Regions from separate parts of the Streptomyces sp. NPDC050560 genome, predicted to be linked through region 2. Evidence: riboswitches for the same ligand, from Rfam matches in the RefSeq annotation. Region 2 holds a riboswitch; each other region holds the start of a gene.

Region 1 (3,196 bases), on a different contig from region 2:
TCGTGGGCGCGTTCCTCTCGATCGAGGTCGCCAGGACCATCTCGGGCGGGATCGTCGACGAACGGGGCCTGCGCACCGAGGTGATCTTCGCGGCGCTCGTCGGCGCCATCCTGTGGAATCTGCTGACCTGGCTGCTCGGGCTGCCGTCCAGCTCGTCGCACGCCCTGTTCGGGGGGCTGATCGGGGCGGCGGTGATGTCCGCGGGCTGGTCCTCCGTGCACGGCTCGACGGTGGTCACCAAGGTGCTGCTGCCCGCGGTGGCGGCGCCCGTCGTCGCCGGCCTCGGGGCGCTCGTCGCCACCCGGCTCACCTACCGGCTCGGCCGCGGCGCCGCCGAGGGTTCCACCACCCGCGGCTACCGCGCGGGCCAGATCGCGTCGGCCGGGCTCGTCTCGCTGGCACACGGCACCAACGACGCGCAGAAGACCATGGGGATCATCACCCTGGCGCTGGTCACCGGCGGGGTGCTGGCGCCGGGCTCCAACCCCCCGGTCTGGGTGATCGCCTCCGCGGGGCTCGCCATCGCGCTCGGCACGTACATCGGCGGCTGGCGCATCATCAGGACGATGGGCCGCGGCCTCACCGACCTCGCGCCGCAGCAGGGCTTCGCCGCGCAGACCAGCGCCGCGACCGCCATCCTCGCCTCGTCGCAGCTCGGCTTCTCGCTCTCCACCACCCAGGTCTGCTCGGGCGCCGTGATGGGCGCGGGCCTCGGCCGCAGCGGTGCGGTGGTCCGCTGGTCCACGGCGACCCGGATGCTGGTGGCCTGGTGTCTGACACTGCCCGCGGCGGGCCTGGTCGGCGCGGGCGCCGAACTCCTCGCGGGGCGCGGCCCCTGGGGCATCGCGGCCACCGCGGTCCTGCTGGTCGCCGCCTCCGGCACGGTGTGGAACCTGGCCAGGCGCAGGCCCGTCACCCACGCCAACGTGAACGACCCCGAGCCCCGGACCCCGGCGCCCGGCATGCTCGCCGCCGACGCGGTGGTACGGGAGGACACCGCGAGCCCCGCCGCCGCTCCGAGCGCCGCCACGAGCCCCGCTTCGAGCCTCGCGAGGCCCGCCCCGGGCCCCGCCGCCACGGCGCCCGGCGTGCCCGTCGCCCCGGTCACCGTGCCCGCCCCTGTCCCCTCCCCCGGCGAGAGCCCCGCACCGGCCGCGGCGCCGGGCGGCACCGCCCCGTGACCGCGCGCCCCGGCGCGGGCACCACCCATCCGAGCCCCTGACGGCCCCTCAAGGACGGAACACACCATGCAGATCGACTGGACGGCCATCGGCACCGTCTTCGGGGTCAGCCTCGCGGCCACCGTGGCCCTGGTGGGCCTCTTCGCGCTCGGCACCGTCGGCCTCGCCCGGCGCGGCGGCGCCCCGCGCGCGGGCGGCCAGGGGGCGCTCCTGGCCACCGGCGCCTACGCCTGCTTCGCCCTGTGCGCCGCCGCCGTGGCGTACGGGATCTACCTCATAGCGGGCTGACACCGGCGTCCCCTGCCTGGTCAGCGGCTGGTTGACGGCCGTTCGCCGGGCGTGGTGGACTGCCGGGGCCATACAACGGCGGCAGGAGAGGAAGCCGGTGCGAATCCGGCGCGGTCCCGCCACTGTCACCGGGGAGCGCTCCCCACCCACGGCCACGGCTCGTACGAGCGGGAAGGCCGGGGCAGCGCCGATCCGGGAGCCAGGACACTCTCGCCGTCGTTCCTTCGAGCCGGGGCGCGGACCCTGAGTGAGGACACGAGTGATGCCGGGCTGCCCGCCCACCGTCACGCGCGCGCGGCGCTTCGCCGCGGGCGCCACCGCGGGACTGCTGGCCGACGCCGTCTTCGGCGACCCGCGCCGCGGCCACCCCGTCGCCGCCTTCGGGCGCGCCGCTGGCGCTTTGGAGCGCACGCTCTGGCGCGACCACAGGGGCGCGGGCGCCGCGCACACCGCGCTCTGCGTCGGCGGCGCCGTGGCGCTCGCCGCGGGCGCGGAACGCGCCCTGCGCCACCGCCCGCCGCTCGCCGTCGCATGGACCGCCGCCGCCGCGTGGACCGTGCTCGGCGGCGCCTCGCTCGCCGGGGAGGCCGAGCGGATCGGCGCCGCCCTGGCCGTCGGCGACACGGACACCGCGCGGCGGCTGCTGCCGCGGCTGTGCGGGCGCGACCCCGAGGCGCTCGACGCCGGGGAACTCGCGCGCGCGGTGGTGGAGTCGGTCGCCGAGAACACCTCGGACGCGGTCGTCGGCGCCCTGGTGTGGGGCGCCGTCGCCGGGGTGCCGGGGTTCGCCGCGTTCCGCGCCGTCAACACGCTCGACGCGATGACAGGACACCGCTCGCCCCGCTATCTGCGCTTCGGCTGGGCCGCGGCCCGTCTCGACGACGTCGCGGGCTGGCCTGGCGCCCGGCTCACCGCGCTGCTCGCCGTGCTCACCGGCGGCGCCCCCGCGGCCGCCCTGCGGGCCTGGCGCGACGACGCGAAGCACCACCCGAGCCCCAACGCGGGCCCGGTCGAGGCCGCGTTCGCCGGAGCCCTGGGGATACGGCTCGGCGGCACCCTGTCCTACGGCGGCCGCACCGAGCACCGCCCGGTGCTCGGCGCCCGGGGCCGCGCCGCCACCCCCGCCGACATCGCGCGCGCGGTGCGCCTCTCGCGCCGGGTCACCGTGGGCGCCCTCGCCGCCGCCGTGTGTCTGGCGCGGTGCCTGCCGGGCCCGGTCCTGTGACCGGCACCGGGGGCGGGCTGCTGGTCGCGGGCACCACGTCCGACGCGGGCAAGAGCGTGGTGACCGCGGGGATCTGCCGCTGGCTCGCCAGGCGCGGGGTGCGGGTGGCCCCGTTCAAGGCGCAGAACATGTCGCTGAACTCCTTCGTGACCCGGGACGGCGCCGAGATCGGCCGCGCCCAGGCGATGCAGGCGCTCGCCGCCCGGGTGGAGCCGAGCGCGCTGATGAACCCCGTACTGCTGAAACCGGGCGGCGAGCGCAGCAGCCAGGTCGTCGTCATGGGCAGGCCCGCGGGCGAGATGAGCGCGCGCGGCTACCACGGCGGACGCCAGGAGGCGCTGCTCGGCACCGTGCTCGACTGCCTCGAACGGCTGCGGGCCGCGCACGACGTGGTGGTCTGCGAGGGCGCGGGCAGCCCCGCCGAGATCAACCTGCGGCGCACCGACATCGTCAACATGGGCCTCGCCAGGGCCGCGGGGCTGCCGGTGCTGGTGGTCGGGGA
Region 2 (3,196 bases):
TTTCGCCAGGTCGGGTCCCCCGCCCGCGGCCTGTGTGCCGGGCCCCGTGGTGGTGGTGTCGTCTGCCGGGTTTCGGGGTTCGGCGCCCGGTGCCCTGAGGGTGGCCAGGTCGGTTGCGGCGCCCGCGAGGACGGCGGGGGACGTGGGGTGGACGGCGGGGGTGGTGCCGCCCTCGTCGAACGCGAAGCCGCCGCCGTCGAGTTGGTGCCGTGCGAGCCAGCCGGTGGCGGCGTCGGCACGGCCGTCATCGCCGAGGGCGCGCAGCGCCTGGGCGGCCTGGGCGGTGGCGGTGACACTGCCGGTGGTGGAGCCGGGGCGGCCGGGGAACGCGCCGTCGGCGCGCTGGTTTGCGGTGAGGTAGCCGTGTGCGGCGGAGACGGCGTCGGGGTGGCCGCCTACGGCGTGCAGCACCAGGGCGGCGAGCCCCGTGGTGGCGGCGTCGGCGTCGCAGTGCTCGTCGGGGCGGATGAGGTCGCCGGTGAACCCGCCGCCTTCGCACTGGAGTTGGGCGAGGCGGGCGACGGCGGAGGCGGGCGGGGTGGCGCCCGCGCGCACCACGGCGAGCAGGGCGAGCGCCTGGGTGCCGGTGTGGGTGGCGCCGTGGAAGTCGCCCTTGGCGGTGCAGCCGGGGGCCGGTCTGCCGGAGTCGGGGCCCGCGGGGCAGACATGGTCCGTGAGGTCGCCGACGAGGTCGTGCCCGTCGACGCCGCCGGGGTCGCGCCCGGTGATCTCGGCGAGGAGGGCGAGCCCGGCGGCCCCAGCCGCGTCGGGGGCCTTCCCGGTGCCGTCGGGGTAGGCGCGGTCGGCGGTGTGGGCGGTCAGATAGGCGGTGACCTTGTCGAGAGTGGCACTGTCGGCTCCGGCCGCGGCAAGCGCGTAGGCCGCGTCGGTGGTCAGCGCGTAGTCGGGAGTGCCGCTGTCGTCGGCATCGACGTGCTCGCCGTCAGTGAGAGTGCCGCCGAGCCAGTGCGCCGCGGCGTCGAGGTCGATGTCACCGGGCGCCCCGGTCGGCTCGCCGCTCGGTTCACCCGGGTCGGCCGCGGCTGTGGCGCGTACGTCGTCGGGGCTGAAGTCCGGCTCGCCGGTGCTGCCGCCGACGTCGGTGCCGCCGTACACCCAGGCGTCGACGTCGCCGTCCTCCAGCTCGCGGTCCATGGCGCCGTACGCGCTGTAGGTCCACTCGTCCTGGCCCGGCGCGGCGGTCCAGTAGGACCAGTAGGCGGTGGCGGGCGGGGTGAGGACGCAGTCGTCCTGGTCGGGAGTGGGGTACTGGGTGCCGGAGTCGAAGTCGCCCGACCCGATACGGCAGATGAACGCGGGGCCGTCGTGCTGGGTGCCCGTGGTGGTGAAGCCGCCCTCGTGGAGCAGGTCGTAGCCGGTGGTGGGGGTGGCATCGCACCCGCGCTCGACCGGTCCCCCGAAGGGTCCGAAGTCGACGGCGACGACGGCGCCGTGGGAGGCGGTGCAGTCCTCGACGGGGTCGGCGGCGGCAGGGGACGTCGTGAGCAGCGCCGCGCACGCGGCGAGCAGCAGCAGGGCCGCCGACAGCAGTGTCGGCACCCGGCCGGGTGCCGCTTTCGGCCCTCGGTCTCTTCGCCGCAGGTCTCCTCGCCGTCCCGCTCCCACCGTGGCCCCCCGTCGTCGCGTCCCGGCGCGGGCAGCGAGCGTGGCAGGGGCCCCCGGAGGGCGCGGGAGGTGTCCCGCGCGACGGAAGCCTGTCGCACCACGCCGTAGTCCGCGACGGCGTTCATTGCTGTGGAACACGCTCCAGGCATTCCGGCTCGCCCGGCTGCGGCCGGGCCTACGGTTGCGGGTCAGCGCCGGACTTCGACCGGCTTCCCCTGGAACTGCTTTGCGTATCAGCGGGATTGCAGCACGGTTCGCGAGGGCCGTCAAGACGGTCCCGGGAGGCGACGGCACCCGACAAACCGGATGCGCCGACTCCGCGCCCGGCCGCAACGGGGCTCACGCCAGGGTGAACACCCGCACGGCGCACGCCTGTTGGAACGCGGGCCGTACGCCGTGACGGGCCGAAGGCACAGGCCCCCTGCCCGCGAAACCCTGGCGGGCCCTACTCCGCCCGGTCCTCCGCCGCCCCGCCCGGTGCCGCCCCGCCCGAAGCCGTGCGGTCCGCCTCCCCCAGTGCCTCCAGGATGCGCCCGGCCGCCAGTGTCGGGGTCAACTCGCCGTCCCTGACGCGCTGTTCGAGCGCGGGGGTGAGGGCGCGTACCGCCGGGTCGGCGTGCAGCCGGCCGAGGAGTTCGTCGCGGACCATGCTCCAGGTCCACTCGACCTGCTGGTCGCGGCGTTTGGCGGCGAGGTGCCCCGCCGAGTCCAGCAGGGCGCGGTGCTGCTCAAGACGCTCCCAAACGGTGTCGAGGCCCGTGGACTCGCGGGCGCTGCAACTCAGCACGGGGGGCGTCCAGAAGGCGTCCCTGCCGTACATCAGCCGCAGCGCGCCCGCCAGTTCGCGGGCCGCGGCGCGCGCGTCGCGCTCGTGGGGGCCGTCGGCCTTGTTGACGGCGATGACGTCGGCCAGTTCGAGCACGCCCTTCTTGATGCCCTGCAACTGGTCGCCGGTACGGGCCAGGGTGAGCAGCAGGAAGGAGTCGACCATGCCCGCGACGGCGGTCTCGGACTGGCCCACGCCGACCGTCTCCACCAGGATCACGTCGTAGCCCGCCGCCTCCATCACCACGATCGACTCACGGGTCGCCTTGGCCACCCCGCCCAGCGTGCCCGCGGTGGGAGAGGGGCGCACGAAGGCGGACGGGTCCACGGAGAGGCGCTCCATGCGCGTCTTGTCGCCGAGGATCGAGCCGCCGGTGCGGCTGGACGAGGGGTCGACGGCGAGGACGGCCACCCGGTGCCCGAGCGAGGTCAGCATGGTGCCGAACACGTCGATGAACGTGGACTTGCCCACGCCGGGGACACCGCTGACGCCGATCCGCCGCGCCCGGCCGCTGTGTGGCAGCAGCGCGGTCAGCAACTCCTGTGCCAGCGCCCGGTGCTGGGGGCGGGTGGACTCGACGAGGGTGATCGCGCGTGCGATGACCGCGCGCTTCCCGTCGAGCACGCCCTTCACATAGGTGTCGAGGTCGATCGCCATGCGGGTCAGAGGTCGTGCCCGAGGCCGGCCGACAGCCGCCCCAGGAGGTCGTACGCCGCGTCGGGGATCACCGTGCCCGGCGGGAAG
Region 3 (3,196 bases), on a different contig from region 2:
GCCCGTACGGATCGTGCCAGGGCGTCGGCGAGATGCCCGGCAGGATCCACCGTGCGTTCCGCTGAAGCGGGTGTCGCTCTCCCCGGCCCGGCTCCAGCATCTTCTCCACCCGGGCCAGGGAATCTCGGCCGTGTTCCTCCTTGATGCGCGCGAATACGTCTTCTGTGTCAGGCGTCATGCGACTCCCCTGAAACTCGCCCTGGAGCGGCTGTCCCGGTCCCGCGTCGCGCCGGCCGGCGGATGCCGCGATCCGCTCTGCCGCCCGGCCCCGGACGCGCTGGTCGTTCATGAGGTGGTGCCACACGAATCGGGCGCCGTCCTGGTAGTCGGCCGCCGTCGCACCAAAGTTCCCGCTGACACCGTTTCCTCGACACCGCTTCGCCGATCCTCGCTCCACACAGGGGTAGTCGGCCCGGTCCGGGCATTGGTTCCCGGCCTCCCCCACAACTCGCCGACCGGTACCCGCGCCCCCTCGCTACCTTCCGCATGCCAGTCCGTGCCACAACCGGGGCCAGGGAATCCGGTGCGAATCCGGAGCTGACGCGCAGCGGTGAGGGGGACGGGCGGGGCCCACCACGCCACTGGAGGGCGGCGAACCGGCCTCTGGGCCGCCCGTCGCCTCCGGGAACGCGCCCGCGGGGCCTGCTGTTCTGGCTGCCGGGCGCTGCGCGGGGCCGACTGGGGCGACGTGGCCGTCGCCGCCGCCGTCCTCACCGCGGTCCTGGTCAGCGCCGCGGGCGCGATCGGCTTCGTGGGCTCGTTCTGCCCCGCGCCACCCACGCGGTCACCGCACGCCCGTCTGCTGCCCGTCACCACGCTGGCAGGGGCGGTGTTCCTGGTGTGGGTGGACATCGCGGCACGCACCGTGCTCGACCCGCAGGAGGTACCGGTGGGCGTGGCGACGTCGGGGGCGCTCCGGAACCGTCGCTTCTGGCGTTGGCCGGCCTGGAACGGTTGAAGGCCCGGTTCGACGTGCCGGTTCTGGTCTCCCCGTCCCGGAAGTCGTTTCTGCGGACACGCACCGGCAGCGCCCTGCCCGAAATCGGTCCGGCCACGCTGGCGGTGGATCGCCTCCTCCCGGAGAGCGAGATCACTCCTGCCGCCCCGGGCGCCCGCCGGCCCACTTGGTATTTTCTCCGTTGCCGTGGTGTTCGGGAAACCGGTCGGAGTCCGGTGCGGCCCTCGCCACTGTTGCCGCGGAGCACCGCGGCCCCCGCTGACCGGCTCGCCGCCGGTCAGGGCCACTGGGCGGGACGGACCCGCCCGGGAAGGCCGGCCGCGGCGTGTCGAAGCGGAAGCCAGGAGACCGGCCACGGCGCGACATGTTCCACGAGGGTTTTGGAGAACACGTGCCCATCGGTCTGCGCCCGTACAGATCCCACCGTTCCATACGCCCCCGGGCCCGCGTGCGCGTCGCCCACGCGCTGGCGCTCTGCCTGTCCGCCGTCGCGCTCGGCGCCTGCACGGGCGCCCCCGCCCCCAGCACATCGGACTCATCCAGCGACTCCGGCGGTACGGCCAAGGCAGCCGCGCCCGTCACCGTGCGAAGCTGCGGGACCGACGCCACCGTCAAGGCGCCGCCCGGAAGGCTCGTCACCCTCAACGAGGGCTCCACCGAGGTGGCCCTCGCCCTCGGCCTCCAGTCCCGTATGGCCGGCACCGCCTACCTCGACGACTCCATCCCCGCGAAGTGGAAGACGGCCTACGACTCCGTCCCGGTGCTCTCCAAGGAGTACCCGACGAAGGAGAAACTGCTCGCGGCCCGCCCCGACTTCCTCTACGCCTCCTACTCAAGCGCCTTCACCGGCAAGGTCGCCGGCACCCGCGCCGAACTGCGGGCCGAGGGCATCCCCTCCTACCTGTCACCGTTCGGCTGCGGCGACGACAAGCAGGTGCCGCCGGTGTCCTGGGAGACGGTGTGGGGCGAGGTCAACGACGTCGCCAAGCTCTTCGGCGTCACCGGGAAGGGCGCCGCGATCGAACGACAGCAGAAGCGGGAACTCGACGGGCTGAGGACCGACGCCGCTGGCAAGGGCCTCAAGGCGCTCTGGTACGACTCGAACACCAAGACGCCCTACGTCGGCGCGGGCCACGGCGGGCCCCAGCTCATCCTCGACGCGGTGGGCGCCCGCAACGTCTTCGAGAAGCTGCCGGGCGGCTGGCAGAGCGCGAGCTGGGAGAAGGTCGCCGCGGCCGACCCGGACGTCATCGTGCTCGCGGACGCCGACTGGGACACGGCACGCTCCAAGATGCGCTACCTGGAGCACGACCCGGTCCTCGGCAAGCTCACCGCCGTACGGCACAAGGCGTTCGTGGTGGTGCCGTTCTCCGAGTCGACGCCCGGAGTGCTGCTCGCCGACGGCGCCGCACGGGTGGCGGACGGGCTGGCGAAGCTGCACCCCGGCTCATGACCGCCCCACCGCGCACCGCAGCACCGCACACCGCAGCGCGCCCGGCAGGCTCCGGCCGGGCGGCGGCCATCCTGTGCCTCGCCCTGGCGGTCCTGCTGGCCGCCATGATCCTCGGCCTCGCCGTCGGCTCGCAGCACGAGCCACCGGGCACCGTGCTCGACGTCGTCGCCCGCCGCCTCGGACTCGGCAACCCCCCGGTGACGCTGCTCGACGACCAGATCGTCTGGCAGCTCCGGCTGCCACGGGTCCTCGGGGCCGCCGCCACCGGCGCGGGCCTCGCGGTCTGCGGCGCCGTACTCCAGACCCTGACCGGCAACGACCTCGCCGACCCCTATCTGCTCGGCATCTCCGACGGCGCGGCTGCGGGAGCGGTCAGCGTGATCGTCCTCGGCCTCGGAGGCGCGGGCGCCGCCGCCACGGGAGCGGTCTCCACGGCCGCCTTCGCCGGCGCCCTGCTCTCCGTCGCGCTGGTGCTCGCGCTCTCCGGCGCGGGTACCCGCTCGCTGTCCGCCGCCAGGACCGTGCTCGCCGGGATCGCGGTGGGGCAGATGTGCGGCGCGTACACGTCGTTCGTCGTCCTCGTCCTCGGCGACCGGGACGCCGCGCGCGGTGTGATGGAGTGGACGCTCGGCTCGCTGGCGGGCGTACGGTGGCCCACCGCCGTCTTCCTGGCCGCCGTGGCGCTGACCGGCACGGCGGTGATGACATCCGCGGCCCGGGACCTCGACGCCTTCGCCTTCGGCGAGACCGCCGCCCGCTCCGTCGGCGTCCATGTGGAGCGCACC
Region 4 (3,196 bases), on a different contig from region 2:
TGCGAGGGTGCGCATCATCCGGGCGTAGAGGGTACGGGCGGGCAGCCGCCTGACGGCGAGCCCGCGCTCCTCGGCCGCGCGGTAGGCGGCGTCGAACTCCTCGCCCCACAGGTCGGTCAGCTCCGGCACGTCGGAAGGGGAGAACAGCGACCACTCGGTGTCGGCCTCGACGCGGCGCATGAACTCGTCCGGAATCCAGTGCGCCAGGTTGAGGTTGTGGGTGCGGCGCGCCTCCTCGCCCGTGTTGTCGCGCAGTTCGAGGAACTCCTCGATGTCCGCGTGCCAGGTCTCCAGGTAGACGCAGGCCGCGCCCTTGCGGCGGCCCCCCTGGTTGACGGCGGCCACCGAGGCGTCCAGCGTGCGCAGGAAGGGCACGATGCCGCCCGAGTGCCCGTTGGTGCCGTGGATCAGGGAGCCGCGCGAGCGCACCCTGGTGTACGGGATGCCGATGCCGCCCGCGTGCTTCGAGAGCCTGGCGACCTGGTGGTAGCGCTCGTAGATGGAGTCGAGCCGGTCCTGCGGGGAGTCCAGCAGATAGCAGGAGGACATCTGGGGGTGCCGGGTGCCCGAGTTGAACAGCGTCGGCGAACTGGGCAGGTATTCGAGGCGGTTCATCAGCCCGTACAGCTCGGCCACCTCGTCGGCCGCGGCGGCGCCGCCGTCCTTCGCGAGCCCGCACGCCACCCTGAGCAGGAAGTGCTGGGGCGCCTCGACGACCTGACGGGTCGTCGGGTGGCGCAGCAGATAGCGGCTGTGCAGCGTGCGCAGCCCGAAGTAGCCGAAGCGGTCGTCGTGGGCGGGGTCGGCGAGCGTGTCGAGCCGTGCGGCGTGCGCGCGGACGAAGCCCGCGGTGGCGTCCGCGATCAGGCCCTCGCGGTGGCCGACCGCGACGGACGCGGAGAACGAGACGGCGCCCTGCCCCGCGGCCTCCGCGGCGATGTCGTGCGCGAGCAGCCTGGCGGCGACGCGGGAGTACTGCGGGTCCTCGGCGATGAGCCCGGCGGCGGCCTCGGTGGCGAGCGCGCGCAGTTCCGCCTCGTCGGGGGCGGCGCCCGCGCCGCGCAGCGCGGCGGCCACGATCCGGTCCCCGTCGGTGTCGCGGAGGCCGGTGCACGCCTCGGCCACGGCGCGCGCGAGGGCGTCTGCGGGGCCGGTGCCGGGCGGTGCGGTGCGCGCGGTGGCGGGGGCCGCGGGCGCGATGGTCATGTGTGCTCTCCCTCGTACGACGGCCGTGGGAGGGCAGGGGGGTACGCGGGAACGCCGCGGCACGCCCGCCGACCCATCCCACGGGGCCCGGACTCGACGGCACCCGCGGCCGGGGCCGACGGGTGCGCTGCCGGCAGGCGACCGGACTCGCGGGCATGCGTGAGCATGCCCGCTCACCGTTGCGGGACAGTCCCGGACTCGCACCGGGTTCCCCTGCGGCGGCAGCGATCAGAGCATACATCTGGTGGGTGCTTATCCAAGCAACCCCCAGATATTGTGTCGCCGGGGGCCGGTCCGGTCGTAGGCCCGGCCCCCGGCCGCGCTCACTTCACCGCACGGTAGGCCGCGCCCGCCTTCGTGGCCCGGGTGCCGCGGTAGAGACCCGTGCCGTCGCCGCGGCTGGTGGAGAGGGTGAACCAGGCGTACCGCTTGACGTACGGCAGGGAGCGCAGCATCGCCGTCGACTTCTTGACGAACGCCGCCTGTTGGGCCTGGGTGGGGTAGCGGGCGGTGCCGGACGAGAAGTCCGTCAGGGCGTACTCGGTGAGCCAGACCGGCTTGTGGTAGCGGTTGTGGACGGCGGCCAGGTAGCCGCGCAGTTGGCCGGTGGCGCGCTGGGCGTCGAAGTCGCCTCCGTACCAGTGCAGGGGGATGAAGTCGACCTTGTAGTGGCGGGAGGCGGCGCCCTTCATGAAGCGGTCGAGCCAGCCGCCGGGGGTGTCGCCGCCGGTGGCCACGGAGGGGGCGCCGAGCCGCAGCCCGGTCGACTGGAGCCGGGGCCAGAGGTCGAGCGCCCGGTTCACGGTCATGTTGGCCTGGTCGCCCCGGTCGGGCTCGTTGAAGCCGAGGAGCGTTTTGCCCTGCTTCTTGGCCCGGGCCAGTTCCGCCTTGGTCACCGAGCCCGCGTCATGGATCATCGGCACGAACTCGACGCCGCGCGGCGCCTTGATGCCGAGCCTGCCCGACGACCAGGTGTAGAACCAGCCCGCCCGGGAGTTGGTGAGCGCCTTGCTGACGCCCTGGAACTGCCAGGCGCTGACGCCCTTCTTCGTCCCCGCGGCGGCCGTGGCGGCCGTGGCGGCGGGCGGGTGCGTGCCGGGTGCGTGGGCGGGGGCCGCGGCGCCCTGGCCCGCGGCGGCGAGCAGCGCGCCGAGCGCGAGCGGCACGGCGGCGAGGCGCGTGGTGTGTCGCATCGGGTCTCCTCTCAGCAGCTCAGGTGCTTGCCGGGGGCCGCGCCGAGCATCCTGGCGGCCTTCTTGTACCGGGCGACACGGTCGCGCACCTGGGCGGGGTTGCGGCCGTCGCACTCGACGGCGCCGTTGATGCTGCGGATCGTCTGTCCGAAGCCGCCGCCCGCGGTCATCGCGTGGTGGGAGGTCATGGTGCCGGGGCCCGACTGGGTCATCCAGTACCAGAGCGCGAGCTTCCAGGTCACGGCGGGCTTCTGGGCCGCGAGGTTCGGGTGGTGCAGCAGATCGGTGTGGAACGCGTCGCCCGCCGCCTTGTAGTTGTAGTTCCAACTGATCTGGAGGGGGCCGCGGCCGTGGTACGCGGAGCGGCCCGCCGGGCAGCCGTACGGCTCGGCGGCGCAGTAGGTGGGCCAGGCGGCCTTGTTCTGCTCGTTGACGTAGATGAGCCCGCTGGTCTCGTGTCCCGCGTTGGCCAGGAAGGCGGCGGCCTCGCGCTTCCTGGTGGCGGCGGTGCCGGTGTGCGCGAACGCGGGGAACGCCTTGGCGGCCTTGACCAGGCCGTCATAGCTGTAGAGCTTCTTGTGCCTCGGGAACATCGTGTTGTACTGCGCCTTGCTCACGACGAGGCCGGCGCGCTGCGCGGGGGCGGCCGACGCGGCGGCGGTGGCGAGTCCGCTCGCGGTCGCCGCCAGGGCGAGGGCGGTCAGCGCGGCCTGGACGGCGCGTGCTCTTGGCATGGTGGGGGCTCCTTGGGTCACTACGGCGAGGTCCTGGTTCTCAGAGCTTCGCGCCGAAGTCCT

The links. A riboswitch is a leader RNA that binds a small molecule or an ion and turns the genes downstream of it on or off. The one in region 2 is predicted to bind cobalamin.
Region 1: linked by a shared signal. The riboswitch ahead of ACIBIW_RS35925 (cobalamin biosynthesis protein) and the one ahead of ACIBIW_RS27205 (prenyltransferase/squalene oxidase repeat-containing protein) in region 2 are both predicted to bind cobalamin.
Region 3: linked by a shared signal. The riboswitch ahead of ACIBIW_RS33315 (ABC transporter substrate-binding protein) and the one ahead of ACIBIW_RS27205 (prenyltransferase/squalene oxidase repeat-containing protein) in region 2 are both predicted to bind cobalamin.
Region 4: linked by a shared signal. The riboswitch ahead of ACIBIW_RS12720 (ribonucleoside-diphosphate reductase subunit alpha) and the one ahead of ACIBIW_RS27205 (prenyltransferase/squalene oxidase repeat-containing protein) in region 2 are both predicted to bind cobalamin.

What each region holds. Positions count from the first base shown of each region.
Region 1 is NZ_JBITGT010000026.1:48,612-51,807, forward strand. It holds gene ACIBIW_RS35915 (anion permease) at 1-1,181, shown strand, start outside; gene ACIBIW_RS35920 (hypothetical protein) at 1,248-1,469, shown strand; cobalamin riboswitch at 1,556-1,679, shown strand; gene ACIBIW_RS35925 (cobalamin biosynthesis protein) at 1,732-2,694, shown strand; gene ACIBIW_RS35930 (cobyric acid synthase) at 2,691-3,196, shown strand, end outside.
Region 2 is NZ_JBITGT010000012.1:218,419-221,614, reverse strand. It holds gene ACIBIW_RS27205 (prenyltransferase/squalene oxidase repeat-containing protein) at 1-1,560, opposite strand, end outside; cobalamin riboswitch at 1,749-1,882, opposite strand; gene meaB (methylmalonyl Co-A mutase-associated GTPase MeaB) at 2,072-3,109, opposite strand; gene scpA (methylmalonyl-CoA mutase) at 3,115-3,196, opposite strand, start outside.
Region 3 is NZ_JBITGT010000020.1:64,524-67,719, reverse strand. It holds gene ACIBIW_RS33325 (aspartyl/asparaginyl beta-hydroxylase domain-containing protein) at 1-178, opposite strand, end outside; partial or broken gene ACIBIW_RS33320 (iron chelate uptake ABC transporter family permease subunit) at 698-958, shown strand; cobalamin riboswitch at 1,129-1,330, shown strand; gene ACIBIW_RS33315 (ABC transporter substrate-binding protein) at 1,407-2,411, shown strand; gene ACIBIW_RS33310 (FecCD family ABC transporter permease) at 2,408-3,196, shown strand, end outside.
Region 4 is NZ_JBITGT010000005.1:107,992-111,187, reverse strand. It holds gene ACIBIW_RS12720 (ribonucleoside-diphosphate reductase subunit alpha) at 1-1,206, opposite strand, end outside; cobalamin riboswitch at 1,321-1,451, opposite strand; gene ACIBIW_RS12715 (glycoside hydrolase family protein) at 1,530-2,399, opposite strand; gene ACIBIW_RS12710 (chitinase) at 2,411-3,133, opposite strand; gene ACIBIW_RS12705 (CAP domain-containing protein) at 3,174-3,196, opposite strand, start outside.